Regions from separate parts of the Cellulomonas sp. P22 genome, predicted to be linked through region 2. Evidence: predicted binding sites of a transcription regulator. Region 2 holds the regulator's gene; the other holds the start of a gene.
The links. The regulator LexA, encoded in region 2, represses DNA repair genes until DNA is damaged. The targets are predictions, from matches to a motif close to TCGAACANNTGTTCGA.
Positions count from the first base shown of each region.

Region 1: a site for LexA is predicted at 3,019-3,034, ahead of uvrA (excinuclease ABC subunit UvrA). Genes of this name have one in related genera too.

Region 1 is NZ_JBISBW010000002.1:310,535-317,036, forward strand. Features, by position in the region: gene ACGIF2_RS02200 (OsmC family protein) at 1-88, shown strand, start outside; gene uvrA (excinuclease ABC subunit UvrA) at 128-2,989, opposite strand; gene ACGIF2_RS02210 (glycoside hydrolase family 15 protein) at 3,091-4,944, shown strand; gene ACGIF2_RS02215 (MBL fold metallo-hydrolase) at 4,953-5,657, shown strand; gene ACGIF2_RS02220 (GNAT family N-acetyltransferase) at 5,685-6,359, opposite strand; gene ACGIF2_RS02225 (acyl-CoA dehydrogenase family protein) at 6,409-6,502, opposite strand, start outside.
Region 2 is NZ_JBISBW010000004.1:81,762-88,263, reverse strand. Features, by position in the region: gene ACGIF2_RS04495 (ATP-dependent DNA helicase) at 1-454, shown strand, start outside; gene ACGIF2_RS04490 (L-lactate dehydrogenase) at 516-1,523, shown strand; gene ACGIF2_RS04485 (Rho termination factor N-terminal domain-containing protein) at 1,577-1,852, opposite strand; gene lexA (transcriptional repressor LexA) at 1,980-2,747, opposite strand; gene ACGIF2_RS04475 (LysM peptidoglycan-binding domain-containing protein) at 3,006-3,416, shown strand; gene nrdR (transcriptional regulator NrdR) at 3,608-4,117, shown strand; gene ACGIF2_RS04465 (S9 family peptidase) at 4,217-6,247, shown strand; gene ACGIF2_RS04460 (AMP-binding protein) at 6,324-6,502, opposite strand, start outside.

The DNA.
Region 1 (6,502 bases), on a different contig from region 2:
CGCCCGCTCGGTCAGCTTCCCCGTGCGGTGCGTCCCGTCGACGCCGCGCACGGGCGAGGTGCCGCTCGTGACGACGCCCGGACGCTGAGGTCGCGGAGCGCCCGAGCGGTGGTGGTCGGCTCCCGCGTCAGGCGCTGACAGCGACCGCCGCGGGCTCGAGCACCTCGGCGAGGAACCTCCCGGTGTGGCTCGCCTCGACCGTCGCGATGTGCTCGGGCGTGCCCTCGGCGATCACCAGGCCGCCGCCGCTGCCACCCTCGGGCCCCATGTCGATGACCCAGTCGGCGTTCTTGATCACGTCGAGGTTGTGCTCGATCACGATCACGCTGTTGCCCTTGTCGACGAGCGACTGGAGCACCTCCAGCAGCCTGCGGATGTCCTCGAAGTGCAGACCGGTGGTCGGCTCGTCGAGCACGTAGATCGTCCGGCCGGTCGACCGGCGCGCGAGCTCCGTCGCGAGCTTGACGCGCTGCGCCTCCCCGCCCGAGAGCGTCGGGGCCGGCTGCCCGAGCCGCACGTAGCCGAGGCCGACGTCGACGAGGGTGTTCAGGTGGCGCGCGATCGCGGCGAAGGGTGCGAAGAACTCGGCCGCCTCCTCGATGGGCATGTCGAGCACGTCGGCCACGTTCTTGCCCTTGAACCGGACCTCAAGGGTCTCCCGGTTGTAGCGCGCCCCGTGACAGACCTCGCACGGCACGTACACGTCGGGCAGGAAGTTCATCTCGATCTTGAGCGTCCCGTCGCCCGAGCACGCCTCGCAGCGCCCGCCCTTGACGTTGAACGAGAACCGGCCGGGCCCGTAGCCCCGGACCTTCGCCTCGGTCGTCTCGGCGAACAGCTTGCGGATCCGGTCCCAGACCCCCGTGTAGGTGGCCGGGTTCGAGCGCGGCGTGCGCCCGATGGGCCCCTGGTCCACGTGCACGACCTTGTCCAGGTTCTCCATCCCGGTCACGCGCTTGTGCCGGCCGGCGACCTGGCGGGCGCCGTTGAGCTCGTTCGCGAGCACGGTGTAGAGGATCGAGTTGACCAGCGTCGACTTGCCCGACCCCGAGACGCCCGTGACCGCCGTGAGGGTGCCGAGGGGGAACGTCACGTCGATGCCGCGCAGGTTGTGCTCCCGCGCGCCGACCACGGTGACGGCGCGCGCCGGGTCGATCGCCCGGCGCTCGGCCGGCATCGGGATCGCGCGACGACCCGACAGGTAGGCGCCGGTGACCGAGTCAGGCGACGCGAGCAGCCCCGCGAAGTCGCCCGAGTGCACCACGTGGCCGCCGTGCTCCCCCGCGCCGGGGCCGATGTCGACGATCCAGTCGGCGGCGCGGATCGTGTCCTCGTCGTGCTCCACGACGATGAGCGTGTTGCCCAGGTCGCGCAGCCGCGTCAGCGTCTCGATGAGCCGACGGTTGTCCCGCTGGTGCAGGCCGATGCTGGGCTCGTCGAGGACGTACAGCACGCCCACCAGCCCGGAGCCGATCTGCGTCGCCAGCCGGATGCGCTGGGCCTCCCCGCCGGAGAGCGTCGCGGCGGGCCGGGACAGCGACAGGTAGTCGAGCCCGACGTCGAGCAGGAAGCCGAGGCGGGCCTGGATCTCCTTGAGCACCTCGACCGCGATCGCGCGCTCGCGCTCGCCGAGCTGCAGGTCGTCGAGGAAGTCACGGGCGGCCCGGATCGGCAGGTCGCAGATCTCGGCGATCGACAGGCCGCCGACCCGCACCGCGAGCACCTCGGGCTTGAGCCGCGCACCCTGGCAGACCGGGCACGGGACCTCGCGCATGTAGGCCTCGTACCGCTCCTTGCTCCAGTCGGACTCGGTCTCCTTGTGGCGCCGCTCGATGAACGTGACAGCGCCCTCGAAACCGGTCGAGTACTGCCGCTCCCGACCCCAGCGGTTCTTGTACCGGACGTGGACCTCGTGGTTCTCGCCGTACAGCACCGCCTTCTTGGCCCGCTCGGGCAGGGCTCGCCACGGCACGTCCATCGAGAAGCCCAGGTCGCTGGCCAGCGCGCTGAGCACGCGCGTGAAGTACTCGCTCGACGCCTGCGACCAGGGCGCCACGGCCCCCTCGGCGAGCGAGAGGTCCTCGTCCGGGACGATCAGGTCGGTGTCCACCTCGAGGCGTGAACCGATGCCCGTGCACTCAGGGCATGCGCCGTACGGCGCGTTGAAGGAGAACGTGCGCGGCTCGATCTCCTCGAGCGTGAGCTGGTGGTCGTTCGGGCAGGCCCGGTGCTCGGAGAACCGGCGCTCGCGCTCGGGGTCGTCCTTGTCGGCGTCGACCATCTCGACCACCAGGAGGCCCCCGGCCAGGCTGAGCGCCGTCTCGACCGAGTCGGTCAGACGTCGCTGGACGCCCTCCCGGGCCACCAGCCGGTCGACGACGACCTCGATGTCGTGCTTGAGCTTCTTCTCCAGGGCGGGCGGGTCGGTGAGCTGCACGACCTCGCCGTCGACGCGGGCACGCGCGAAGCCCTTGGACTGCAGCTCCTTGAACATCTCTGCGTACTCGCCCTTGCGCCCGCGGATCACCGGCGCCAGCACCTGGTACCGCGTGCCCTCGGGCAGCTCGAGCAGGCGGTCGACGATCTGCTGCGGCGTCTGGGCCGTGACCTGCTCGCCGCACACCGGGCAGAACTGGGTGCCCGCGCGCGCGAACAGCAGGCGCAGGTAGTCGTAGACCTCGGTGATGGTGCCGACGGTCGAGCGCGGGTTGCGGTTCGTCGACTTCTGGTCGATCGACACCGCGGGCGAGAGCCCCTCGATGAAGTCGACGTCGGGCTTTTCCATCTGACCGAGGAACTGGCGGGCGTACGCCGAGAGCGACTCGACGTAGCGCCGCTGGCCCTCGGCGAAGATCGTGTCGAACGCGAGGGAGGACTTGCCCGACCCCGACAGCCCGGTGAACACGACGAGCGCGTCACGCGGGAGGTCGATGTCAACGTTGCGCAGGTTGTGCTCACGGGCGCCTTGCACGATGAGTCGATCATTCACCCGGACATGGTAGGACGGTCACCTGACATCCGCACACGTGTTCGAAATGTGGCACTGCCCACAGTGCCGCACCGGCGCCTGCCTCGGACGATGATGGGGGGATGACGCCGCCGACCGTGCCGATCTCGGAGTACGCGGTGCTGGGCGACGGGAGCACAGCGGCCCTCGTCTCGCTCCGCGGGTCGGTCGACTGGCTGTGCTTCCCGCAGTTCGACTCGCCCGCGTGCTTCGCGGCGCTGCTCGGCGGTCCGACGCACGGCCGCTGGCTGCTGACAGTGCCCGACGCGACCGAGGTCACGCGCACCTACCTCGGCGACTCGTTCGTGCTGCAGACCACCTACGCCTCGCCCACCGGGACCGCGCTCGTGACCGAGGCGATGCCGCTCGGTGACGGGCGGGCCGACCTGGTGCGGCGCATCGAGTGCCTCGAGGGCACCGTGACCGTGCGCCACGAGTGGGTGGTGCGCTTCGGCTACGGGACCATCGAGCCGTGGGTGCACCACGTGCGCGACCCCGACGGGTACGACACCATCCGGGCGATCGCCGGCCCCGACTCGCTGGTGCTGCGCGGCAACCGGCTGCCGCGGGCCGAGGGGCGTGCGCACCGCGACGACTTCGAGCTCACCGAGGGGCAGTTCGTCGAGCTCGCCTCGACGTGGACGCACTCGTGGCGCCCCGTCCCCCGCCGGCTGTCGATCACCGACCGGCTCGCCTCGACCCGTCAGCGCTGGGGTCGCTGGGCGCGCCGCTGCGACTACCACGGGCCGCACCGCGCCGCCGTGGTCCGCTCGCTGCTCGTGCTGCGCCTGCTGACCGACGCCGAGACCGGCGGCATCGTCGCCGCGCCCACGACGTCCCTGCCCGAGGTGTTCGGCGGCGAGCGGAACTGGGACTACCGCTACTGCTGGCTGCGCGACGCCGCCCTCACGCTCGAGGCGCTGCTCGAGAACGGCTACCGCGAGGAGGCGACCGCGTGGCGCGACTGGCTGCTGCGTGCGGTCGCCGGTCGCCCCGCCGACCTGCAGATCGTCTACGGCTCCGATGGGCGCAGGGACCTGCCCGAGGCGACCCTCGACCACCTGCCCGGCTACGCGGCCTCACGACCGGTGCGGATCGGCAACGGGGCCGTCGACCAGGTGCAGAACGACGTGCTCGGCGGGGTCATGTGCGCGCTGCAGCTCGCGCGGGAGGCTGGTCTGACCGAGACGACCGACTCCTGGTCGATGCAGCAGCACCTCGTCGCGGAGCTCGCGACCCACTGGCGCGAGCCCGACCGTGGCATCTGGGAGGTGCGCGGCGACCCCCAGCACTTCACGCACTCGAAGATCATGGCGTGGGCTGCGCTCGACCGGGCCGTGCGCGCGGTCGAGCAGCACGGCCTGCCGGGGCCGGTCACGCGGTGGCGCGCCGAGCGCGCGGCGATCCGCGCGGACGTGCTGGCTCACGGGTACGACGCCGAGCGCGGAACCTTCGTCCAGCACTACGGGGCCGAGCACACCGACGCGGCGCTGCTCCAGATGCTCCAGGTCGACTTCCTCCCGGCCGACGACCCGCGCGTCCAGGGCACGATCGCCGCTGTGCGCCGCGAGCTCGAGGTCTCCCCCGGGCTGCTGCTGCGGTACCGCACCGGGCGGACCGACGACGGCATGCCCGGGGTCGAGTTTCCGTTCCTGGCCTGCTCGTTCTGGCTGGCAGACGCGCTCGCGCGCAGCGACCGGCTCGACGAGGCGACGGCGGTGCTGGACCGGCTCGTCGGGATCGGCAACGACGTGGGCCTCTTCGCCGAGCAGTACGACCCGGTGGGCCGACGGATGGTGGGAAACTTCCCGCAGGCGCTGAGCCATCTCGCGCTCGTGCGTGCCGCGCACAGCCACGAGCTCGCGCTCGCGCGGCAGGGCCGACGTGCCGCGGCAGCGGCGGCCGGGCGCACCCCCGAGCGGGACACGGAGCAGTGAGGACGACCATGGGCTACACCGGTGACGTGCGGGCGGGCGGCCCCGCCGACGTGCGCGAGCTCGACGCGCTGACCGTCCGCAAGGCGTCCGTGGGCGGCATGGACAACAACGCCTACCTGCTGACCTGCCGCCGCACCGGCGCCCAGCTGCTCGTCGACGCCGCGGCCGACGCGGACCGGCTGCTCGATCTCGTGCGGGAGGGCTCGGCCACCGCGCGCCTCGACACGGTCGTCACGACGCACCGGCACCGCGACCACCTGGGCGCCCTGGCGTCGGTCGTGGCGGTCACGGGGGCGCTCACCTGCGCAGGGGCCGACGACGCGCACGCGATCTCGGTCGAGGCGGGCGTCCCCGTGCACGAGCGCCTGCACGACGGGGCGACCGTGACGTTCGGCGACGTGGTCCTCGACGTCATCGGCCTGCGCGGCCACACTCCCGGCTCGGTCGCCCTGGCCTACCGCGAACCCGCGGACGCCCGCGCCGACGGTGCGGTGCCCGGCCGCACGCACCTGTTCACGGGCGACTCGCTGTTCCCCGGCGGGCCGGGCCGCACCTCGGGCGGCGAAGACTTCGACAGCCTCATGGACGACCTCGAGGAGCGGGTCTTCGCGCAGTTCCCGGACGACACGTGGGTCTACCCGGGCCACGGGAACGACACAACGCTCGGTGTCGAGCGCCCGCACCTCGGGGAGTGGCGCGCCCGGCGCTGGTGAGCACCCCCGCGCCGCGCTGACCTGCGCTCAGTCGATCGCCAGGAACCGGCGCACCGGGCCGACACCGTGCAGCTCGATGCCGCTCCTGTCGAGGCCGCACGCCGCCCCCCGCTGCTCCCAGTCCGCGCGTTCGAGCCGGTAGCGCTGCGAGACCGCCGGCTGCCCCTCACGCGCAAGCGTCACGATGCCGTCGGGTGCGTAGCCCATCTTTCGGGTGACGGCGTTCGACGCCGGGTTGTCGGCGAACGCGTCGGTCCGGGCGACCTGGGCGCCGAACCCCTCGAACGCGAGGTGCAGCGCGAGCGCGCGCATCCGGGTGCCGGTGCCCTTCCCCTGGAACTCCAGGCCCAGCCACGAGCCGGTCGTGACGTCACGGGTCACGGCGAAGTCCGTCGCGGACAGACCCTGGACGCCCTGGGGGATGCCGTCGCGGAGCACAGCGAGCTCGATCGACCACCTCTCGGGGCTGGTGCGCGACCGCACGCCCCACTGGTAGGTCAGGACCGAACGGCCGACCTCCTCGGGAGTGCCCCGGGTCCACGGCACGGTGAACGGCATCCTGTCCGGCGCGTGCACCCCACGAGCGGCGACCGCCGCGAGCTCGTGCAGGAGGTCGTCCGAGAGGTACCTGAGCTCGAGGTCGCCCTGCACCACGCGCAGCCCGGTGAAGGGCCACACCGTCACGTCGTCCATCGTCGTCATCGGGTCAGCCTCCCAGCACGACGAGGCCGCTGACCAGCGGAAAAGCAGCTCAGGGCTCGATCGGCCCCAGGAGCGCGTTGGCGACGGTGGCGTGCGCGGACTCGTCGTCCGACGGGTGGAAGATCCCCGCGAGCACGTCCCGG
Region 2 (6,502 bases):
GGTGCTCGCTCAGGGCGACGACCAGCTCCCGACGCTCGTCCAGGCGTTCGCGGCGGACGAGAAGACCTGCCTCTTCGGCACCCTGTCGCTGTGGCAGGGCGTCGACGTGCCCGGGCCCGCGTGCCAGCTCGTGCTGATCGACCGCATCCCGTTCCCGCGCCCCGACGACCCGGTGCGGTCGGCCCGGTCCGACGCGGTCGCGGCGGCCGGTGGCAACGGCTTCATGTCGGTGTCCGCGACGCACGCCGCGCTGCTGCTCGCGCAGGGCGCCGGGCGGCTGATCCGCTCGACCACCGACCGTGGCGTCGTCGCGATGCTCGACCCGCGGCTCGCGACCGCGCGCTACGGCGAGTTCCTCGCCCGGTCGCTGCCGGAGTTCTGGCGGACCACCGACCGGGAGGTCGCGCTGGCCGCCCTCCGCCGGCTCGACGCGGTTTCGTCCGTCAGCAACTAGCCTGGTCGGACGGCACCACGGTGCCGTGCGGGCGATTCGGCCCACCGGTGGAGGAGGACGCGTGAGCGCGAGCGACGAGAGTGACGACCTGGGCTTCCCGAGCACCCCGGCAGGCCCCCAGCGGCGCACGAGCAAGCTCGCGGTCGTGGGTGCGGGCGCGGTCGGTTCGACCATGGCGTACGCCGCGCTCATGCGGGGCGCAGCCCGGACGGTGGCGCTGTACGACATCAACAAGGCGAAGGTCGAGGCGGAGGCTCTCGATCTGGGGCACGGGATCCAGTTCATGCCGATGGCCGACGTGATCGGCTCGGACGACATCGCTGTGTGCGCCGACGCCGACGTCGTGGTCGTCACCGCCGGCGCGAAGCAGAAGCCCGGCCAGACCCGCATCGACCTCGCCGAGGCCACGATCTCCCTCGTCGGCAAGATCCTCCCGGGCCTGGTCGAGGTCGCGCCGAACGCCGTCTACGTGATGGTCACCAACCCGGTCGACATCGTCACCTACGCGGCGCTCAAGATGTCCGGCCTGCCCTCCAACCAGCTCTTCGGCTCGGGCACGGTGCTCGACTCCTCCCGGCTGCGCTACCTCATCGCGCAGCACACCGGGGTCGCGGTGCAGAACGTGCACGCGTACATCGCGGGCGAGCACGGGGACACCGAGCTGCCCCTGTGGAGCTCGGCGACGATCGGCGCGGTTCCCCTCCTCGACTGGAACGGCATCGGCGGGCGCGGACCGCTGACCGAGGACGTGCGCGAGGGGATCGCGCGCGAGGTCGTCGAGTCGGCCTACCGCATCATCGAGGGCAAGGGCGCCACGAACTACGCCGTCGCCCTCGCGGGCTCCCGCATCATCGAGGCCGTGCTCAAGGACGAGCAGCGGATCCTGCCCGTCTCGTCGCTGCTCAGCGACTTCCACGGCATCTCGGACGTGTGCCTGTCGGTGCCGGCGCTGGTGGGCGGTCTCGGGGTGGGCGAGCAGCTCGAGATCCCGATGTCCTCCGACGAGCTCGCGGGGCTGCGTCGTTCGGCCGAGGCGCTCAAGGCCGTCGCGCGGCGGTTCGGCCTGTAGCGCGCGGCGGCGCTCGGGCCGGCGCTGGGGCCCGACAGGCGCGGCGCCGGCGCTCAGTGGGTGCGAAGCGCCTGAATGAGCTCGTCCTTGCGCATCGACGACCGACCCGCGATGCCGAGCTCGGCCGCACGCTCGCGCAGCCGGCTCACCGTCCAGCCGTCGTACGAGCCGGCCTCGCCGCCTCTGCGGGCGACAGCGCTGCGTGAGGTGTCGGCGGCGGTGTTGGCGATGCGTGCCGACTTCTCCTTGCTGTCACCCTCCGCGCGCAGGCGCTCGTAGAGCTCCTTGTCCTTGACGCTCGGCCCAGGGTCTCTGATGCGTCCGGGCATGCCGACCCTCCTCAGCTCTCGGGCCCGGGTGCGGGCCCGTCTGCACAGCCTTCCGGAGCCGGGCGTCGCTCGCACCCCGTCGGACCGGTGCAGGTTCGACGGGGTGGGCTCGGGCGGTCCGCTCGGCTCAGAGGCTGCGCAGCACGCTCACGACGCGCCCCAGGACCTGGGCGTCGTCGCCCGGGATCGGGGAGTACGCGGGGTTGTGCGGCAGCAGCCACACGTGTCCCTCGCTCTGCTTGAACGTCTTGACGGTCGCCTCGCCGTCGATCATCGCGGCCACGATCTCGCCGTTCTCGGCCACCGGCTGACGGCGGACCACGACCCAGTCGCCGTCGCAGATCGCGGCGTCGATCATCGAGTCGCCCGCGACCTTGAGCAGGAACAGCTCGCCGTCGCCCACGAGCTGGCGCGGCAGCGGGAACACGTCCTCGACGACCTGCTCGGCGAGGATCGGACCACCGGCGGCGATCCGACCCACGACGGGGACGTAGGACGGCGTCGGGGTGCTGTCGCGCGCGGCCGTGTCTTCGTCGCCGAAGCCTGCCGAGGTCGCCGGCGACCAGCGCTGCACGCCGCGCGAGTCGTCGGCCTGCACGACCTCGATCGCGCGCGGGCGGTGCGGGTCGCGTCGCAGGTAGCCCTTGCGCTCGAGCGTGGTGAGCTGGTGCTTGACGCTCGACGGGCTCGTGAGACCGACGGCCTCGCCGATCTCCCGCATGCTCGGCGGGTACCCGCGCAGCTCGACCGACGAGCGGACGGTGTCGAGCACGAGCCGCTGGCGCGGGGTCAGCTCGTCATCGGGGGGAGCGGCCGGGAGCGAACGGACGGTGGCCGTCGTCGTGCCCGGCGCCCGTGCCGGGCCGTCCTGGACCGTGCTGCCGTCGTTGCCCACCGTTGGCCTCCCCAAAGCTCACTCGTCCGTGTGGCGCTGTCGCGGGGCCGTTGCGCCGACCGGGTGTCCGTGTCGGTGCCTCGTGATGCCCTGTCACCTGTGGCGCCAGCCTAGGGGAGCGGACCCGTTCGATCAAACATCTGTTCGAGCGAGTCTCGACATCTCCTCCCGGCGAGTGGTAGACATCGTACAAGCGTTCGACGTACAGGTGTTCGAGCGACCGAGATGGTCCGACGAGAGGTGGTTCCGGTGAGCACGATGGTGATCGGCCCCGTGGCCGTCCGTGGTGAGGCGTTCGCCGGGTCGCTGGTCCCGCGTGGCGCGGGCCGGGCCGAGCGGGACGGTCTCAGCGCCCGGGAGCGCGTCTCGCTCGACACCGGCGCTCCGCTGCGACTGACCACGCGCGGTCGCTGGGTCGTGGCGGTGCTGTCGCTCGTGGTCGTGAGCCTGGTGGGCCTCATCGGTACGCGCGCCGTCGCCGACGCGCCGCCGCCCGCCCTCGAGAGCTACACCGTGATGGCGGGGGACACCTTCTGGCAGATCGCCGCAGACGTGGCCGGTCCGGGGGAGGACGTCCGGGACGTCATCCTCGAGCTCGTCGAGCTCAACGGGCTCGACGGCGCCGGCCTGATGTCGGGGCAGCAGATCCTGCTTCCCACGGAGCGTTGAACGGCGCGTCCGCAGCGCGGTGCCGCGGTGCACGGCCCGGTGAGCGGCCACCTTGCAGGCCGACGACCCGACGACATATGTTGCTTCTCGACGTCTGTCAAGACGTCAGGACGTCGCGCCCCCTGTGCGGCGCATCATCAACCGGTCTGCGGTCGCCCACGGGCGGCGGGCCTACCGGCGAGGAGCCACCTGTGCACTGCCCGTTCTGTCGGCACGGCGACTCGAGGGTCGTCGACTCCCGCACCTCGGACGACGGTGCGTCGATCCGGCGGCGCCGTCAGTGCCCGCAGTGCAACCGGCGCTTCACCACCGTCGAGACCGCGAGCCTGTCGGTCGTCAAGCGCTCGGGGGTGACCGAGCCCTTCAGTCGGGAGAAGGTCGTCAACGGGGTGCGCAAGGCCTGCCAGGGGCGGCCCGTGAGCGAGGACGACCTCGCTCTGCTCGCGCAGCGCGTCGAGGAGACCATCCGCGCGAGCGGCAGCGCCGAGCTCGACGCCTACGAGATCGGCCTGACCATCCTGGGTCCGCTCCGCGAGCTCGACGAGGTCGCCTACCTGCGGTTCGCGAGCGTGTACCAGGCATTCAGCTCGCTCGAGGACTTCGAGGCCGCCATCACGGTGCTGCGGGCCGAGCACGAGGTCGCCGCGGCGACCGACGAGACGGGTCCGGCGGCGGGCGACGCACGGTCCGAGCAGGACTGACACCCCTCAGGTCGCGGCGCGTCGCCCACGGTCGTCGCTCGAGGCGGCCGTGAGACGGACATTTTTCTCCGTCGTGCGCGCAGGCATAGGTTGCGGAGCGTGATCCCCGACGACCTGACGCTTCTGCGCACCCCTGGAACCCCTGCCGTGCTGCCCGACGGGAGGCACGCCGTCATCTCGGTGGTCGGTCCCGACCTGGAGGCCGACGAGTACACCGGGCAGCTGTGGGTCGTCGGCCTCGACGGCGCGTCCGCACCCCGCAGGCTCACCCGCGGGCACCGTGACACGTCCCCCGACGTCTCGCCCGACGGCCGCTGGGTCGCTTTCGTGCGCGCCGAGCCGCAAGGACGTCCGCAGGTCCACGTCGTCGAGGTCGCCGGTGGTGAGCCGGTGGCGCTCACCGAGGAGCCGCTCGGAGCCTCGACCCCCCGGTTCTCGCCAGACGGCACCCGCATCGCCTACCTCGCTCGGGTGCCCGACGACGGGCGGTACGTGGCGGGCGGCGATGCGGGCGCCGAGGCCCCGCGCCACATCACCACGTTCCAGTACCGGCACGACGGCCTGGGCTTCGGCACGGACCGGCGTCAGCACGTCATGGTCGTCGACGTGCCGCAGGATCCCGCGGCCCGCTCGGCGGTCGCTCCCGCCCGCACCCAGCTCACGCTCGGCGACGTCGACGTGGACGGCCACCGCTGGATGCCGGACGGCGCGCACCTCGTGGCCGTCGCCGCGGTGCACGAGGGCCGGGACGAGGACCTGCGGGTCGACGCCGTGGTCGTCGACGCCCGGACCCCGGGTGCACCGCGTCAGCTCACCACCGCGGGCGCGGGCAGCGACCTCGCGGTGGCGACGGTGGTGCCCGCCGCGGACGGCAGCCGGCTGTGGCTGCTCGCCCAGGACATGGGCCCGGACGGGCGGGAGTTCGTCGCCGCTCAGACCGGCCTGTTCGTGCTCGACCTCGTCGCCGACGAGGACGGCCCGACGGCCGTGGGCGCGCCGCGCCGCCTGACGGACGCCGAGGCGGTCGACCTGACCCCCGGCGTGCTGGTCCCGGCGGGCGACGAGGTGCTCGTCGGAGAGCTGAGCCGCGGTGCCGTCGAGCTGGTCGCGGTGCACGACGGCGAGCTGAGCGGCGGCGAGCTGAGCGACGGCGAGCTGCGCGTGGTGCTCGGTGCGCCGCACGTGGTGCAGGGTGCGGCTCTCGTGCCGGATGCCGGGCGCGTGGTCGTGACGTCGGCCGGCCCGGGCACCTCGGGCGACGTGCTCGTCGTCGACCTGGTGACGGGGCTGTCCCGCGAGGTCACCGACCTGTCCGAGCCGCTGCGGGCCACGGGACGCGTGCGCGTGCCGGTCGAGCTCGACGCGACGGCTCCCGACGGCTACCCCGTGTACGGCTGGGTGGTGCACCCGGATCCTGCGCGGTACGGAACCGGTCCGCACCCGACGATCCTGATGATCCACGGTGGTCCGTACGCGCAGTACACGCACGGCCTGTTCGACGAGGTGCAGGTGCTCGCCGAGGCCGGGTACGCGGTCGTGTACGGCAACCCGCGCGGGTCGGCCGGCTACGGCGCCGCGCACGGCCGGGCCATCACGAAGGGCTTCGGCACCGTCGACACGGACGACGTGCTCGCGCTGCTCGGCGCCGCCCTCGAGGACCCAGCGCTCGACGGCGCCCGGGTGGGCGTGATGGGCGGCTCGTACGGGGGCTACCTCACGGCGTGGCTGACGACGCGGACCGACCGGTTCGCGGCGGCGATCGTCGAGCGTGGCTTCCTGGACCCGGTCAGCTTCGTGGGGTCGAGCGACATCGGCTGGTTCTTCGGGCTGTCCTACCTCGGCGACGGCGGAACGCCCGAGGAGGCTGCGGCGCTGGCCGCGCAGTCGCCGATGGCGCAGGTCGCGCGCGTCCAGACGCCCACGCTCGTGATCCACTCCGAGCAGGACTGGCGGTGCCCGGTCGAGCAGGGCCAGCGCTGGTTCGTCGAGCTGAAGCGTCGTGGCGTCGAGTCCGAGCTGCTGCTGTTCCCGGGCGAGGGGCACGAGCTGACGCGGTCGGGGCGTCCGAGCCACCGCAAGGCGCGCTTCGAGCACGTCCTGACCTGGTGGGCGCGGCACCTGCCGGTGTGACCTCTGACGAACGAGGGCCTTGCCCGTCCGGGACCACCGGACGGACAAGGCCCTCGTTCGTGGGTGGGTGCGTCGGTCAGGCGCCGCCCATGACGCGTTCGCGCACGACGCGCCGCATGACCTTGCCGATCTGGGAGCGCGGCAGGTCGGCGACGATGACGAGCTCGCGGGGGAGGGCGTAGCGCGCGAGGCGCTGCTCGCACCAGGCCCGGACGGCGGCGAGGTCGAGCCCGGCGGTGCCGGCCGCGTCGGCGT